Regions from separate parts of the Streptomyces sp. CNH189 genome, predicted to be linked through region 1. Evidence: riboswitches for the same ligand, from Rfam matches in the RefSeq annotation. Region 1 holds a riboswitch; each other region holds the start of a gene.
What was found. Region 1 has a riboswitch for cyclic di-AMP ahead of B100_RS0121725 (LysM peptidoglycan-binding domain-containing protein). Riboswitches for the same ligand answer to the same signal wherever they lie in the genome.
Positions count from the first base shown of each region.

Region 1 (3,317 bases):
GCGGCCGTGCGCTCCTTGCCCTCGAAGGTGTAGACGCCGTCCTTGTAGAACTCGGAGGCGGCCACGTCGAGGGCCAGGGCGATCTGCTCGCCGGGGGTGTAGCCCGCTTCCTTGATCGCCTCGAGGATGAGGTCGAGGGCCTCGCGGTTGGAGCCGAGGTTCGGGGCGAAGCCGCCCTCGTCGCCGAGGCCGGTGGCCAGGCCCTTGCCCTTCAGGACCTTCTTCAGGGTGTGGTAGACCTCGGCGCCCCAGCGCAGCGCCTCGGAGAAGGACTCCGCGCCGATCGGCGCGATCATGAACTCCTGGATGTCCACGTTGGAGTCGGCGTGCGAGCCGCCGTTCAGGATGTTCATCATCGGCACCGGCAGCAGGTGCGCGTTCGGGCCGCCCAGGTAGCGGAACAGCGGCAGGTCGCTGGCCTCGGAGGCGGCGTGGGCGACGGCGAGCGAGACGCCGAGGATGGCGTTGGCGCCGAGCGAGCCCTTGTTGTCGGTGGCGTCCAGGTCGAACATCGCCTGGTCGATCAGACGCTGCTCGGTGGCGTCGTAGCCGACGAGCTCCGGGCCGATCTGCTCGATGACGGCCAGTACGGCCTTCTCGACGCCCTTGCCCAGGTAACGGCCGGCATCGCCGTCACGGAGTTCGATGGCCTCGAAGGCGCCGGTGGAAGCGCCGGACGGAACGGCGGCACGACCCGTGCTGCCGTCGTCGAGGCCGACCTCGACCTCGACCGTGGGGTTGCCTCGGGAGTCCAGGATTTCCCGGGCTACGACGACGTCGATGGACGGCACGAGCATCTCCTTCTTGGGATGTGACGCGGGTGAGCAGGGCCACGGGGGCCTTGCGAGTCCGAGCCTAACCGGCTCCGGGCGATCGGCCATCTCGCCGCCCGCCTCATGGACAGAACCGAGAGTAAATTGTTTCCGAACGGAACAAAGCCGGTTCGGGAAACCGTGACCGTAATGCGTCCGGACATGACCCCGCCCCGGTGCGTACGGGGGAAGAAACGCACCGGGGCGGGGAGCCCGTGGGGACGGGGAGGGACCTGCCGCTACGCCTTACTTCAGGTGCAGCTGCTGGCCCGGGTAGATGAGGTCGGCGTCGTCGACGATGTCGGCGTTCAGCTTGAACAGCTTCGCCCAGCCGCCCTTGACGTCGTGCTCCGCGGCGATGGAGCTGAGGGTGTCACCCTTGACGACCTTGTACTCGCCGTCACCCTTCTCGACCTTCTTGCCGGTCGGGGTGGTGACGGTCTTCTTCTCGGCCTTCTTCTCCGCCTGCTTCGGCGCGGCGGGGCGCTCGGCGGAGCGGGAGGCCTTCTGCTCGCCCTCACGGGACTCGGTGGAGCCCGAGTCCTGCGAGGAGCCCTCGGCGGAGGAGCCGTTGTAGGAGGCGTTGGACAGGCCGGTGCCGCAGACCGGCCAGGCACCCTTGCCCTGACCCGCGAGGACCTTCTCGGCGATCTCGATCTGCTGGGCCTTGCTGGCCTGGTCGGCGCTGCCGGCGTACTGCGTGCCGCCGTACGCGGCCCAGGTGGAGGCGGAGAACTGCAGACCGCCGTAGTAACCGTTGCCGGTGTTGATGGACCAGTTGCCCCCGGACTCGCACTGGGCGACGGCGTCCCACTCGGACGCGGTGGCGGCGGAGGCGTTGCCGGCCGCCATCAGCGGGGCGGCGACGGCGGCACCGGTCACGCCGGCTATGGCGATGGCACGGGTGGCCTTGGACGGACGACGGTGCTTGCCCTTGCTGGAGAACAGCATGGATGGATCCCCTCACCGACGCCTGCGAGGTGAGCTGTCGGGTTCGGGCCGGTTGAGTTGCCCGGCCGCGTTCCTCACGGAACGCGGCTTCACCCCAAGCCGTCTCCGGCATCACTGCCCGGACACGGCACTTACCTGGGTCCCCCGCTCCTGCCTACGGCGCATGACGCGACGACTGTTCCCGTGCTGCCACTGACAGGATTCGGCGTGGCGGCAGCCGGGGCCCGCGGTGGCGAGCGGTCACGACCGTAGGCACGCGCTTCGCGGAATTTCAAAGACGATCAGGGCTTCTGAGACCTATCTCTCACAGTCTTTATTACGGACATTCAGCCCGAATCATGACGTCAACTGGCGCTCTGCCGAGGGCTTTTCAGATGTCCGCTTTCTAGCGGTTCGCGTCCGTCCCGTCGCTCACCAGAAGCCGCTGACCGGGCAGGATGAGGTTCGGGTCCTCCCCGATCACCTGCTGGTTCTCGGCGTAGAGGGCGGTCCATCCACCGGTGAGCGCAAGGGAGTCGGCGATGGACGTCAGGCTGTCCCCGTTCTCGACGGTGTAGCGGTCGCCGCCCGCGTCGGGAGTGGCCTCGACGGAGGGCGCGGCATGCCGGCCGGTGGACGCGGTCGCACCGTCCGTGCGCTCGCCCTCCTCGGCGGTGGAGCCGCGGTGACGGCCCGAACCGTCACTCTCGGCGTCCGTGACGGCCGAAGAACCGCTGGTCTGCCCCGACTTGTCCGACTCGTCAGCGCCGGGGTTGGTGGACACGGGCGGAGTCGTCCTGCCGTCCGCGTCGTCCCGCTCCTCGGCCGAGGCACCGGACGTGGCCGACGGAGAGGGAGAAGCGGACGAATCGCGGGTTTCCGGCGAACCAGACCTGTCGGTGGAACCGGACGTGTCGGTGGATCCGGTGTCGCGGGAGGTGTCCGAGGTCGCGTCGCCCGCCACGCCCGTGTCGACGTTCGGGGACGTCGTGTCCTGGTTCAGACCCGTGAGCAGGCCGCAGGCACGCCACTTGCCGACCCCCTGCTCGGTGAGGATTCTCTCCGCCACGGCTATCTGCTGGCCGCGGCTGGCCTGGTCGGCGCTGGGCGCGTACTCCAGTCCGCCGTGGTTCTCCCAGTCGTCCTGGGTCAACTGCAGGCCGCCGTAGTACCCGTTGCCGGTGTTCTGGCTCCAGGAGCCGCCGCTCTCGCACTCGGCCACCCGGTCCCAGGTGTCACCGTCGGCCGCGCCGGCGGCCCCTGCCCCGAGGAGCGGGATCGCGATGGCGGAGCCGGTCACTCCGGCCGCGACGAGCAGAGCCGGAGCCTGGCGAGGGCGACGGTGTCGGCCGTTCCCGGAGAGCATGCGGAGACCTTTCACTCGGCAACAAGAACCGGCGCGCGGTGAGTCGAATCCGTACGGCGCGCCGTACTTGATGGGTGAACGTATAGGCAGACGATCACTTGTCACAAGTTCATGCCGTGCAGATCACATGAAGATCACAGAGTTGAGGGTGTGTCATGTTTCCGCGCCTCGGCCTCCGGGCACGGGCAGGGAGGTCATCCCTGTCCCGT
Region 1 covers NZ_AZUS01000016.1:89,438-92,754, forward strand. Annotated here, with positions in the region: gene eno (phosphopyruvate hydratase) at 1-791, opposite strand, end outside; gene B100_RS0121725 (LysM peptidoglycan-binding domain-containing protein) at 1,059-1,763, opposite strand; cyclic di-AMP (ydaO/yuaA leader) riboswitch at 1,768-1,935, opposite strand; gene B100_RS0121730 (transglycosylase family protein) at 2,149-3,108, opposite strand; gene B100_RS0121735 (cytochrome P450) at 3,303-3,317, opposite strand, start outside.

Region 2 (3,317 bases), on a different contig from region 1:
ACGTCAGTCGAGCAGGCGCTCGCGCAGCCGCTCCCTGTGGGCCGGCGTGAGGCCGAGCCCCTGCTCCAGGTACGGATCCACCCCTCCCCAGGTCTCCTCGATCGTCTCCAAGGCCGCCGCCAGATACTCCTCGCGCGCGTCGAAGAGCGGGCTGAGCAGCTCCATCACCTCGGGGGAGTAGGTGTCGGGGGAGCTGCCGCTGCGGCGCACCTTGTACCGGCGGTGCTTGGCGTTGGACTTCAGGTAGTCCTCGACGATCGCGTCCCGCTCCACGCCCACGGCGAGGAGTGTCACCGCGATCGAGAGTCCCGCGCGGTCCTTGCCGGCCGCGCAGTGCATCAGCGCGGGCACGCTGTCCTCGGCGAGCGCGCTCAGCACCTGGGAGTGCTCGCCGGTACGCGCCTTGATGGTGGTGCGGTAGGAGTTGATCATCCGGTCGGCGGCCTGGCCGCCGGAGAGAATCGCGCGCAGTTGGTCGATGTCGCCGTCGCGCACCATCTTCCAGAACTCCGCGCCGTCGGCCGGGTCGCTGAGCGGCAGGTTCACGTTGCGTACGCCCGGGAGCTCGACGTCCGGCCCTTCCAGCTTCTGGTCGGCCGCGTTGCGGAAGTCGAACACCGTGTGCAGGCCGAGCGAGGCGAGGAAGGCGGCGTCCTCCGTGGTGGCGTGGGCGAGGTGGCCGCTGCGGAACAGCACACCGTGCCGCACCCGCCGGCCGTCCACGGTCGGCAGTCCTCCGACGTCGCGGAAGTTGCGCACCCCGGTCAGCTGGGGCTCGGTCGACGGGATCTCCTGCGTCACGGACGGCTCCTCCCACTCGGCGCCGTCGCCGCGGCTCGTCGACGGGCACCACTCGACGATACGACATGCCTGCCAGGGGCAATGAGTTGTCCACAGGGCAGATGCGGGGCGAGCGGGGTGTGTGCGCGCTGTCTGGCTGTGAGTGATTCTGTTGGATTGTGTGCATCCGTCGAGGGGCTGCCGACAGGAAGATCCAGATGTCGCGAATGCTCCGCGTGTGCCGTCGTGCTTGCGGCGATTCATGCGTTCTGTCCGTTTGGGTCACTTAGTCATAAAGTGCCCCGATAGAAGAGGAGTTGAGGATGGGGTGCGTGAGCATCGTCATACCGGTGACCGTGTGCTGTCGCCATGCTCACGTAATCCCCCTTCATGGCAAGGGAATTCACTCTCGGGCTGCTTGTGCGGTCCACGCAGGGTGACGTCATTTTCCCCTTTCGATCACGGAAAAAGCCGGTTCGCGGGAACACGCGCTTGTTTCGCCGCGTCGCGGTCGCTTACGTTCCCAACCGATCCGGACGGACGCCTAATCCTGCCGCCGCCCGGAGCCCGCACACACTGACCCGACGCACGGCAGGAGCGGGGGACCCACAGGTACAACCGCCTGTTCCGGACCCCGGAGAACAGGCTTGGGGTACAGCCGCGCAGCGACGCGGCCGGACATCTCCAGTCCGCACCCGACAGCTCACCTCGTAGGCGCCGGAGAGGAATTCGACATGCCCGCGAAGGGTAAGCACCGCAGCACCAAGGCTCAGCGTTTCACCCGCTCCATCGCCGTCGCCGGAACCGGTGGCGCCGCACTCGCCCTGCCGCTGCTCGGCGCGACCGGCGCGCACGCGGCGACCCCGCAGTCGGCCCCCCAGAAGGCCGTTCAGTCCCTTTCCGTCTCCAGCCACCAGGCCACGGGCGACAAGGGCGACGAGGCCCGCACGTACACCGTGAAGGCCGGCGACTACCTCGCCAGGATCGCCGAGGCGGAGCACGTCGACGGCGGCTGGAAGAAGCTCTACGCGGACAACCGCGAGGCCGTGGGCGAGGACCCGTCGCTCATCCACCCGGGTCTGAAGCTCTCCCTCCAGGGTGAGGCCGCCAAGAGCGCCCCCCAGCAGTCGACTTCGCCGCAGGAGTCGAAGCCGGCCGCGCCCAAGGCCGCGAAGCCCGCCGCGCCCAAGGCGGAGAAGCCCGCCGAGAAGCCGGCGCAGAAGTCGTCCGAGGAGTCCTCCTCCGGGGCCTCCACCCAGACCACCTCCGGCTTCACCTCCCCGGTGTCCGGCGGCGGCATCGGCACCGCCTACAAGGTGGCCGGCGGCATGTGGTCCAGCGGTTACCACACCGGTGTGGACTTCAGCGTGCCGACCGGCACCTCCCTGAAGGCCGTCGGCGCCGGGACCGTCGTCTCCGCCGGCTGGGGCGGCGCGTACGGCAACCAGGTCGTCATCCAGCTGAACGACGGCCACTACGCCCAGTACGCCCACCTGTCCTCGCTGTCCGTCTCGGCGGGCCAGACGGTGAGCGCCGGCCAGCAGGTCGGTCTCTCCGGTGCGACCGGCAACGTGACCGGCCCGCACCTGCACTTCGAGATCCGCACCAGCCCGAACTACGGCTCGGACGTGGACCCGCTCTCCTACCTCCGCTCCAAGGGCGTCGCTCTCTGACCCCTCGCGGCACCCTTCCTGACACGCACGCCGAAGGCCGACCCCGATCCACGGGGCCGGTCTTCGGCGTATTCCGGGCTTGGTCAACATTTGGGGAGTGGCTTATCTCACCGCACGTCAACCCTCCCCTACGGTCGCGTAGGTCACATCGGAAGGTGAATCATGTCCGGCTGTGGCAGACGATTCGAAGAGTGACAAGGCAAGAGTGATCGGGTCGTACGTGGCGGTGGGGGACAGCTTCACCGAGGGCGTCGGCGACCCCGGCCCCGACGGGTCGTTCGTCGGCTGGGCCGACCGGCTGGCCGTCCTGCTCGCCGACCGCAGGCCCGAGGGCGACTTCCGGTACGCCAACCTCGCCGTGCGCGGCAAGCTGCTGGACCAGATCGTGGCCGACCAGCTTCCCAGGGCGGTCGAACTCGCCCCCGACCTGGTCTCGTTCTGTGCGGGCGGCAACGACATCCTGCGCCCGGGGACCGACCCGGACGAGGTGGCCGAGCGCTTCGAGCGGGCCGTCGCCCGGCTCGCCGCGACGGCCGGCACGGTGCTGGTGACCACCGGGTTCGACACCCGTGGCGTCCCCCTGCTCAAGCATCTGCGCGGCAAGATCGCCACGTACAACGGGCACGTGCGGGCCGTCGCCGACCGCTACGGCTGCCCGGTGCTCGACCTGTGGTCCCTGCGCAGCGTGCAGGACCGCAGGGCCTGGGACGCCGACCGGCTGCACCTGTCGCCCGAGGGGCACACCCGGGTCGCGCTCCGCGCGGGCCTGGCCCTCGGCCTGACGGTCCCCGCCGACCCGGAGCAGGCCTGGCCGCCGCTGCCGCCGCGCGGCACCCTGGAGATCCGCCGGGACGACGTCCACTG
Region 2 covers NZ_AZUS01000003.1:390,829-394,145, reverse strand. Annotated here, with positions in the region: gene B100_RS0107105 (tyrosine-protein phosphatase) at 4-801, opposite strand; cyclic di-AMP (ydaO/yuaA leader) riboswitch at 1,352-1,510, shown strand; gene B100_RS0107100 (LysM peptidoglycan-binding domain-containing M23 family metallopeptidase) at 1,515-2,453, shown strand; gene B100_RS0107095 (SGNH/GDSL hydrolase family protein) at 2,659-3,317, shown strand, end outside.
Region 2: another riboswitch for cyclic di-AMP. It lies ahead of B100_RS0107100 (LysM peptidoglycan-binding domain-containing M23 family metallopeptidase); the one in region 1 lies ahead of B100_RS0121725 (LysM peptidoglycan-binding domain-containing protein).

Region 3 (3,317 bases), on a different contig from region 1:
TCGGCCTGCACCCGCACGGCCTCCGGGCCGAGGTCGGCCAGGATGTGCGAGGCGCGGGCGAAAAGGAAGTCGCCGGTGAGCACGGCGACCGAGTTGCCCCACCGGGCGTTCGCGCTCGCGACCCCGCGCCGCACCTCGGCCTCGTCCATCACGTCGTCGTGGTACAGCGTGGCCAGGTGGGTCAGCTCCACCACCACGGCCGACGGCACCACACCGGGCGCGTAGGGGTCGCCGAAGCGGGCGGCGAGCATCACGAGCAGCGGACGGAACCGCTTGCCGCCGGCCCGCACCAGGTGCTGGGCGGCCTCCGTGATGAACGGCACCTCGCTCTTGGTGGCCTCGAGCAGCCCTTCCTCGACAGCCGTCAATCCGGCCTGGACATCGGCTTCCAGAGCCTGGTCCCGCACGCTCAGCCCGAACGGCCCGACGACGGTCACGAGGGGTCTCCTGTCTGCTGGTGTCTGCTGGCGGTTACACGGTGTGTCGATAGGTCGCTGCCACCACTCGAGTCAGCGTATCCGGTCACCTTTCGATCACCGCCAGGGCCCGGGGTCACAAGCAGGGCGATAGGGGATCAGAAGCGGAGTGTTTTTGATCGGTTGATAACAACGGACATTCCTCTGCTTCCCGGACACAGCGACCGGTGAACCATCCTGCCCGCCCTGCCGTCCGATTTGCCGTCATTGCTATGCGAATTCCTGTACGCCGCAAATGCGCTCCCGCCCCGCGTCCCGTGAGGTGAGTCACGCGTGAGCGCGTCGGCCGACCACCTGTCCGCGACGCCGTCATCCCGCTCCACACAACGGAGTTGACTCTTGACGATCGCAAAGGATCAAGCACGCAAAACCACCCATCCCAAGATCAAACGGCGTCTTGCGTGATCGTCGTACTTGTTCCCGACATGTGCTCTCGCATACGTTCCGGGCCTGCCGGGTGGACGCCTAGTCCTGCCGCCACCCGCATCACATCCGACGACGAACTCACGCACGGCAGGAGCGGGGGACCCAGGTAAGCCGCCGTACCGGACATCGCGCCGGGACGGCTCGGGGTGAAGCCATGCCCGCAGGGGCACGGCCGGGCACTCTCCTCGCCCGAACCCGACAGCTCACCTCGCAGGCGTAGGAGAGGAACCCAGACATGCCCGTCATCGCTTCGTCCCGCCGCCGCCTCGTCCGCTCCCTCGCCGTCGCCGGCACCGGCGTCGCCGTGGTCGCGCTGCCGCTGTTCGGCGCCACCGGCGCCTCCGCCGCGACCACGACCCAGGCCACGACCGCCGCCTCCACGACCGCGTACCCGGAGAACCTCGACGGCTGGATCCGCGAGGCGATGGACGTCATGGCGCAGAACGGCATCCCGGGCTCCTACGACTCCATCCACCGCAACATCATGCGGGAGTCGTCCGGCAACCCGGCCGCCATCAACCTGTGGGACTCCAACGCCGCCATGGGCACCCCGTCGAAGGGCCTGCTGCAGGTCATCGACCCGACCTTCCAGGCGTACCACGTGCCCGGCACGGCCTTCGACCCGTTCGACCCGGTCGCCAACATCGCCGCGGCCTGCAACTACGCCGCCGACCGCTACGGCTCGATCGACAACGTCTTCGGCGCGTACTGAGCCGACCGCTGACGGCCGACCCCGGCCGTCCGCCCGAACAGTCGCTCGAGGACGACGGCCACGCCGTCGTCCTCGTTCGACAGGGTGACCTCGTCGGCCACCGCCTTGAGCTCGGGGTGCGCGTTGGCCATGGCGACGCCGTGGCCCGCCCACCGGAACATGGGGACGTCGTTCGGCATGTCGCCGAAGGCGATCGTGTCCTCGGAACGCAGCCCCAGGTGCTCGGCGGCCAGCGCCAGACCGGTCGCCTTGGTGACCCCGCACGGCTGGAGCTCCACCGTCCCCGGCCCCGACATGGTCACCGTGGCCAGCGAGCCGACCACGGACCGGGCCGCCGCCGCCAACGCGTCGTCCGAGAGCCGCGGGTGGCGCAGCAGGACCTTGCTGATCGGCCGCGCCCACAGGTCGTCGCGCCGCTCCACCGGCACCGACGGAAGCGTCGGGTGCGGCATCCGGTAGCCCGGCTCGATCAGCGTCAGCCCGTCGACCCCGTCCTGGTCGGCCGCGGCGTACACCTCACCCACCTCGGCCTCGATCTTGCCGAGCGCGGTCTCCGCCAGTTCCCGGTCCAGCCGGACCGACCACAGCATCCGGTCCGTCCCGGCGTCGTAGACCTGCGCCCCCTGTCCGCACACCGCGAGTCCCGTGCAGCCGAGGTCGCCGAGCAGTGACCGCACTCTGGGGGCCGGGCGGCCCGTCACCACGAGGTGCCGGACACCGGCGCGCTCCGCCCGCGCGAGGGCGGCGAGGGAGCGGTCGGACAGGGTGTCGTCACCGCGCAGCAGCGTCCCGTCCAGGTCGGTGGCGATGAGAGAACAATCGGTGGGTGCGGCCATGATCAGAGAATACGGACAAGAGGACCGTCCGATTCACCGCGCCCGTATGCCCTCGCTTCGGGTGCTGTTTCCCTTCTTTCGGCGTTCGGTCCGGACCGGTTGAGAACCGTTTCCCCGATGGGTCGGAACACGGTGCGCAGCCTGACGTTCCGGTGTCCCTCGCGCCGGTGCGGACCGGCGGATCCGGGACGGCCGCCCGGCAGGCCCCGGACGTCGCCGAATTAACAGGGGCTCACCCGGACGCGACCCCGTAACGTGTGGCACGGCCACGGACACGTGGCCCACCCGCGCACACGAAAGCGAGGCAGCACCCGATGCCCCCCTTCGATGTCCCCGAGGGCGATCCCTTCGGCCCGCACAACCTGCCGTACGGCGTGTTCTCGCCCCCCGGTTCGGCGGAGCGCACCGTGGGCGTCCGGCTGGGCGACCACGTCCTCGACGCCGGCGCGGCGGCACACGCCCTGGGCTCCCCCTACGCCTCCCTGCTCGCCCGCCCCACCCTCAACCCGCTGCTGGCGGCGGGCCGTACGGCCTGGTCGGACGTGCGTCGCGCGCTTACCGCGTGGGTGACGGTCCCGGCGCACCGGGAGACCGTCGAGCGGTTCCTCCACCCGCTGTCCGAGGTCACCCTGCACCTGCCGTTCGAGGTCGCGGACTACGTCGACTTCTACGCCTCGGAGAACCACGCCCGCAACGTCGGACAGATCTTCCGCCCTGACGCCGCCGACTCCCTGACCCCCAACTGGAAGCACCTGCCGATCGGTTACCACGGCCGCTCCGGCACCGTCGTGGTGTCCGGCACCGACGTCGTACGCCCCTCGGGGCAGCGCAAGGCGCCCACCGACACCGCCCCGGTCTTCGGCCCCT
Region 3 covers NZ_AZUS01000002.1:173,203-176,519, reverse strand. Annotated here, with positions in the region: gene B100_RS0103665 (polyprenyl synthetase family protein) at 1-437, opposite strand, end outside; cyclic di-AMP (ydaO/yuaA leader) riboswitch at 963-1,134, shown strand; gene B100_RS0103660 (transglycosylase SLT domain-containing protein) at 1,138-1,614, shown strand; gene B100_RS0103655 (Cof-type HAD-IIB family hydrolase) at 1,578-2,450, opposite strand; gene fahA (fumarylacetoacetase) at 2,765-3,317, shown strand, end outside.
Region 3: another riboswitch for cyclic di-AMP. It lies ahead of B100_RS0103660 (transglycosylase SLT domain-containing protein); the one in region 1 lies ahead of B100_RS0121725 (LysM peptidoglycan-binding domain-containing protein).

Region 4 (3,317 bases), on a different contig from region 1:
CTCACCGGCCCGGTCGGCGGTTTCGTATCCACGCTTGTCAGCGCGCCCATGGGCAGCCGACGCGCGGCGAGCCCGGGATCACACGCTCCTGATTCCGGCCCCTCAGGCCGGGCGGACGATGCTGTGGATCGCGGAGTCGCCGTCGTAGTAGATGGACTCCTCGCGTACGTAGGCGCCGGGCTTCGGGGCGTGGATCATCATGCCGTTGCCGATGTAGATGCCCACGTGGGTGACGTCGTCGTAGAAGAAGACCAGGTCGCCGGGCTGGGCCTGGGACACCGGGACGGTGGTGCCGGCGTTCACCTGGTCGTAGGTGGTGCGCGGCAGGGAGACGCCGGCGGCCTTCCAGGCGGCCTGGGTGAGCCCGGAGCAGTCGTAGGAGCCCGGCCCGGTCGCGCCCCAGACGTACGGCTTGCCGATCTGCGCGCGGGCGAACGCGAGGGTCTTCTCGGCCTTGGTGCCGTACGAGGAGTCGGCCGGCGGGGTGTCGGTCGAGCCGGTGGACCCGGAGCCGGTGGACCCGGAGCCGTCCGAGGTGCCGCCGCCCTGCTGCGCGGCCTCCTCGCGGGCCTGCTCCTGCTCCGCCTGCTGCCGGGCCAGCTCCGCCGCCTTGCGGGCGGCCTCCTCCTGCTTCCGCTTCTCGATCGCGGCGAGCCGCGCCTTCTCCTCGGCGGTCAGCCGCGCCATCAGCTCACGCGCGTCGGCGAGCTTCTTCTGGACGGTGGCCTTGGCCGTCTTCAGGTCGCCCTGCGTCTCGGTGAGCGTCTGGAGGCTCTCGGTGGCCTCCATGCGCTTCTTCATCGTCTCGGACTGCTGGGTGACGTAGTCGTCGACCGCGTCCTTCTGCCGACCGGTCATCCGGTCCAGCACCCGCCGCTGGTCGAAGAGGTCCTGCGGGGTCCGTGCGAGCAGGAACGTCGCCGTGTCGGGGAGGCCGGCGCCGGTGCGGTACTGGGCGGCGGCGTAGGAGCCCAGCTCCTCGCGCGCCTCGTTCAGCGACTGGGTGCGCTTGGCCACGTCGTCGAGCAGGGTGTCGACGCGCTTGCGCTGCTTGGTGGTCTTCTCCTTGGCCGCGTTGTACTTCTCGGTCGCCGACTCGGCCTGGCGGTAGAGGTCGCCGACCTTCTTCTCGACCTCCTCCAGGCTCGGCCGGTCGTCGTCCGTGGGAGCGGCCTGGGCGGTCTGGGAGAGCAGGGCCACGGAGGTGAGCGCGGCCGTGGCCAGGGCCGGGGTGCGTATGCCTGCCACGCGCGTGCCCGGGGTGCGCGACTTGCGGTGCGACGCCAAGGGAGGCGACTCCTTCCGTGCTCCGCCTACCGGGTTAGCTGTCGGGTTCGGGCGGTGGAAGGGTTGCCCTACGGCCGCTCCCTGAGGGAGTGGTCCGATTCACCCCATGTCTCGGTGGGTCCCCGGCTCCGGCTGCCACGGCGGACAGTGACGGACTCGGCGGGGGCCGCGCGGCCCGGCGAGGTTCGCCGGCGGGGGACGAGCGGCCCGAACCGCACCGTAGCCAACTGGTGTGGCCCCTGTGAAGGTTGATGGGTGATATGCCCGATACATTTTCGTGACCTTGTTCGTGGTGTCACTCTCGGTGAGACGGCGGGCGTGGAGGGTGCCCGCCGCAGGACCGCGAGGGAAGCGTGTGATGTTTCCGGGGCGGCCCCGGGTTGTCGGTGCGGCGCCCTAGACTCGGAGAGCGATGAGCAGCCTCTTTGACGACAGCTTCCTGGCGGACCTCCAGGCCCAGCGGGGCCCCGCGGACGAGCCCCCGCCGCCACCCGAGGACGAGCACGCCCCGGAGCCCCTTCCGGACGACCTGTTCGGCGGGAAGTTCGACGCGCCCCCGGAGCGGGACTCGTACTACCGCGACGGCGCCCCCCGCCCGGTGATCGACGCCGCCGCGCTGCTGGAAGGGCTGAACGACAACCAGCGCGCCGCCGTCGTGCACTCCGGCTCCCCCCTGCTCATCGTGGCCGGAGCCGGGTCCGGCAAGACCCGTGTGCTCACCCACCGCATCGCGCACCTGCTCGCCGAGCGGGGCGTCCACCCGGGCCAGATCCTCGCGATCACCTTCACCAACAAGGCCGCGGGCGAGATGAAGGAGCGCGTCGAGCAGCTCGTCGGCCCGCGGGCCAACGCCATGTGGGTCATGACCTTCCACAGCGCGTGCGTGCGCATCCTGCGCCGGGAGTCCAAGAAGCTCGGCTTCACGTCGTCCTTCTCGATCTACGACGCCGCCGACTCCAAGCGTCTGATGGCCCTGGTCTGCCGCGACCTGGACCTCGACCCCAAGCGCTTCCCGCCGAAGTCCTTCAGCGCCAAGATCAGCAACCTGAAGAACGAGCTGATCGACGAGGAGGACTTCGCCGCCCAGGCGACCGACGGCTTCGAAAAGACCCTCGCCCAGGCCTACGCGCTCTACCAGTCCCGGCTGCGCGAGGCGAACGCGCTGGACTTCGACGACCTGATCATGACGACGGTCAACCTGCTCCGCGCCTTCCCCGACGTCGCCGAGCACTACCGCCGCCGCTTCCGGCATGTCATGGTCGACGAGTACCAGGACACCAACCACGCCCAGTACGCCCTGGTGCGCGAACTCGTCGGAGGCTCCTTCGAGCACCCCGTCGACGTGCCGCCGGAGGCCGAGGTGCCGCCCGCCGAACTGTGCGTCGTGGGCGACGCCGACCAGTCGATCTACGCCTTCCGCGGCGCGACGATCCGCAACATCCTCCAGTTCGAGGAGGACTACCCGGACGCGACGACGATCCTGCTGGAGCAGAACTACCGCTCCACGCAGACCATCCTCTCCGCCGCCAACGCGGTCATCGAGCGCAACGAGTCCCGCCGTCCGAAGAACCTGTGGACCAACGCCGGCTCGGGCGCGCTCATCGCCGGGTACGTCGCCGACACCGAGCACGACGAGGCCCAGTTCGTCGCCGACGAGATAGACCGCCTCACGGACGCGGGCGAGGCCAAGGCCGGCGACGTCGCCGTCTTCTACCGCACCAACGCCCAGTCCCGTGTGTTCGAAGAAATCTTCATCCGCGTCGGCCTGCCCTACAAGGTCGTCGGCGGCGTGCGCTTCTACGAGCGCAAGGAGGTCCGGGACGTCCTGGCCTACCTGCGGGTGCTCGCCAACCCCGAGGACTCGGTGCCGTTGCGCCGCATCCTCAACGTCCCCAAGCGGGGCATCGGCGACCGCGCCGAGGCCATGATCGACGCCCTCTCCCAGCGCGAGAAGATCAGCTTCCCGCAGGCGCTGCGCCGCGTCGACGAGGCGTACGGCATGGCCGCCCGGTCGGTGAACGCGGTGAAGC
Region 4 covers NZ_AZUS01000002.1:363,566-366,882, forward strand. Annotated here, with positions in the region: gene B100_RS0104605 (C40 family peptidase) at 103-1,287, opposite strand; cyclic di-AMP (ydaO/yuaA leader) riboswitch at 1,296-1,440, opposite strand; gene pcrA (DNA helicase PcrA) at 1,700-3,317, shown strand, end outside.
Region 4: another riboswitch for cyclic di-AMP. It lies ahead of B100_RS0104605 (C40 family peptidase); the one in region 1 lies ahead of B100_RS0121725 (LysM peptidoglycan-binding domain-containing protein).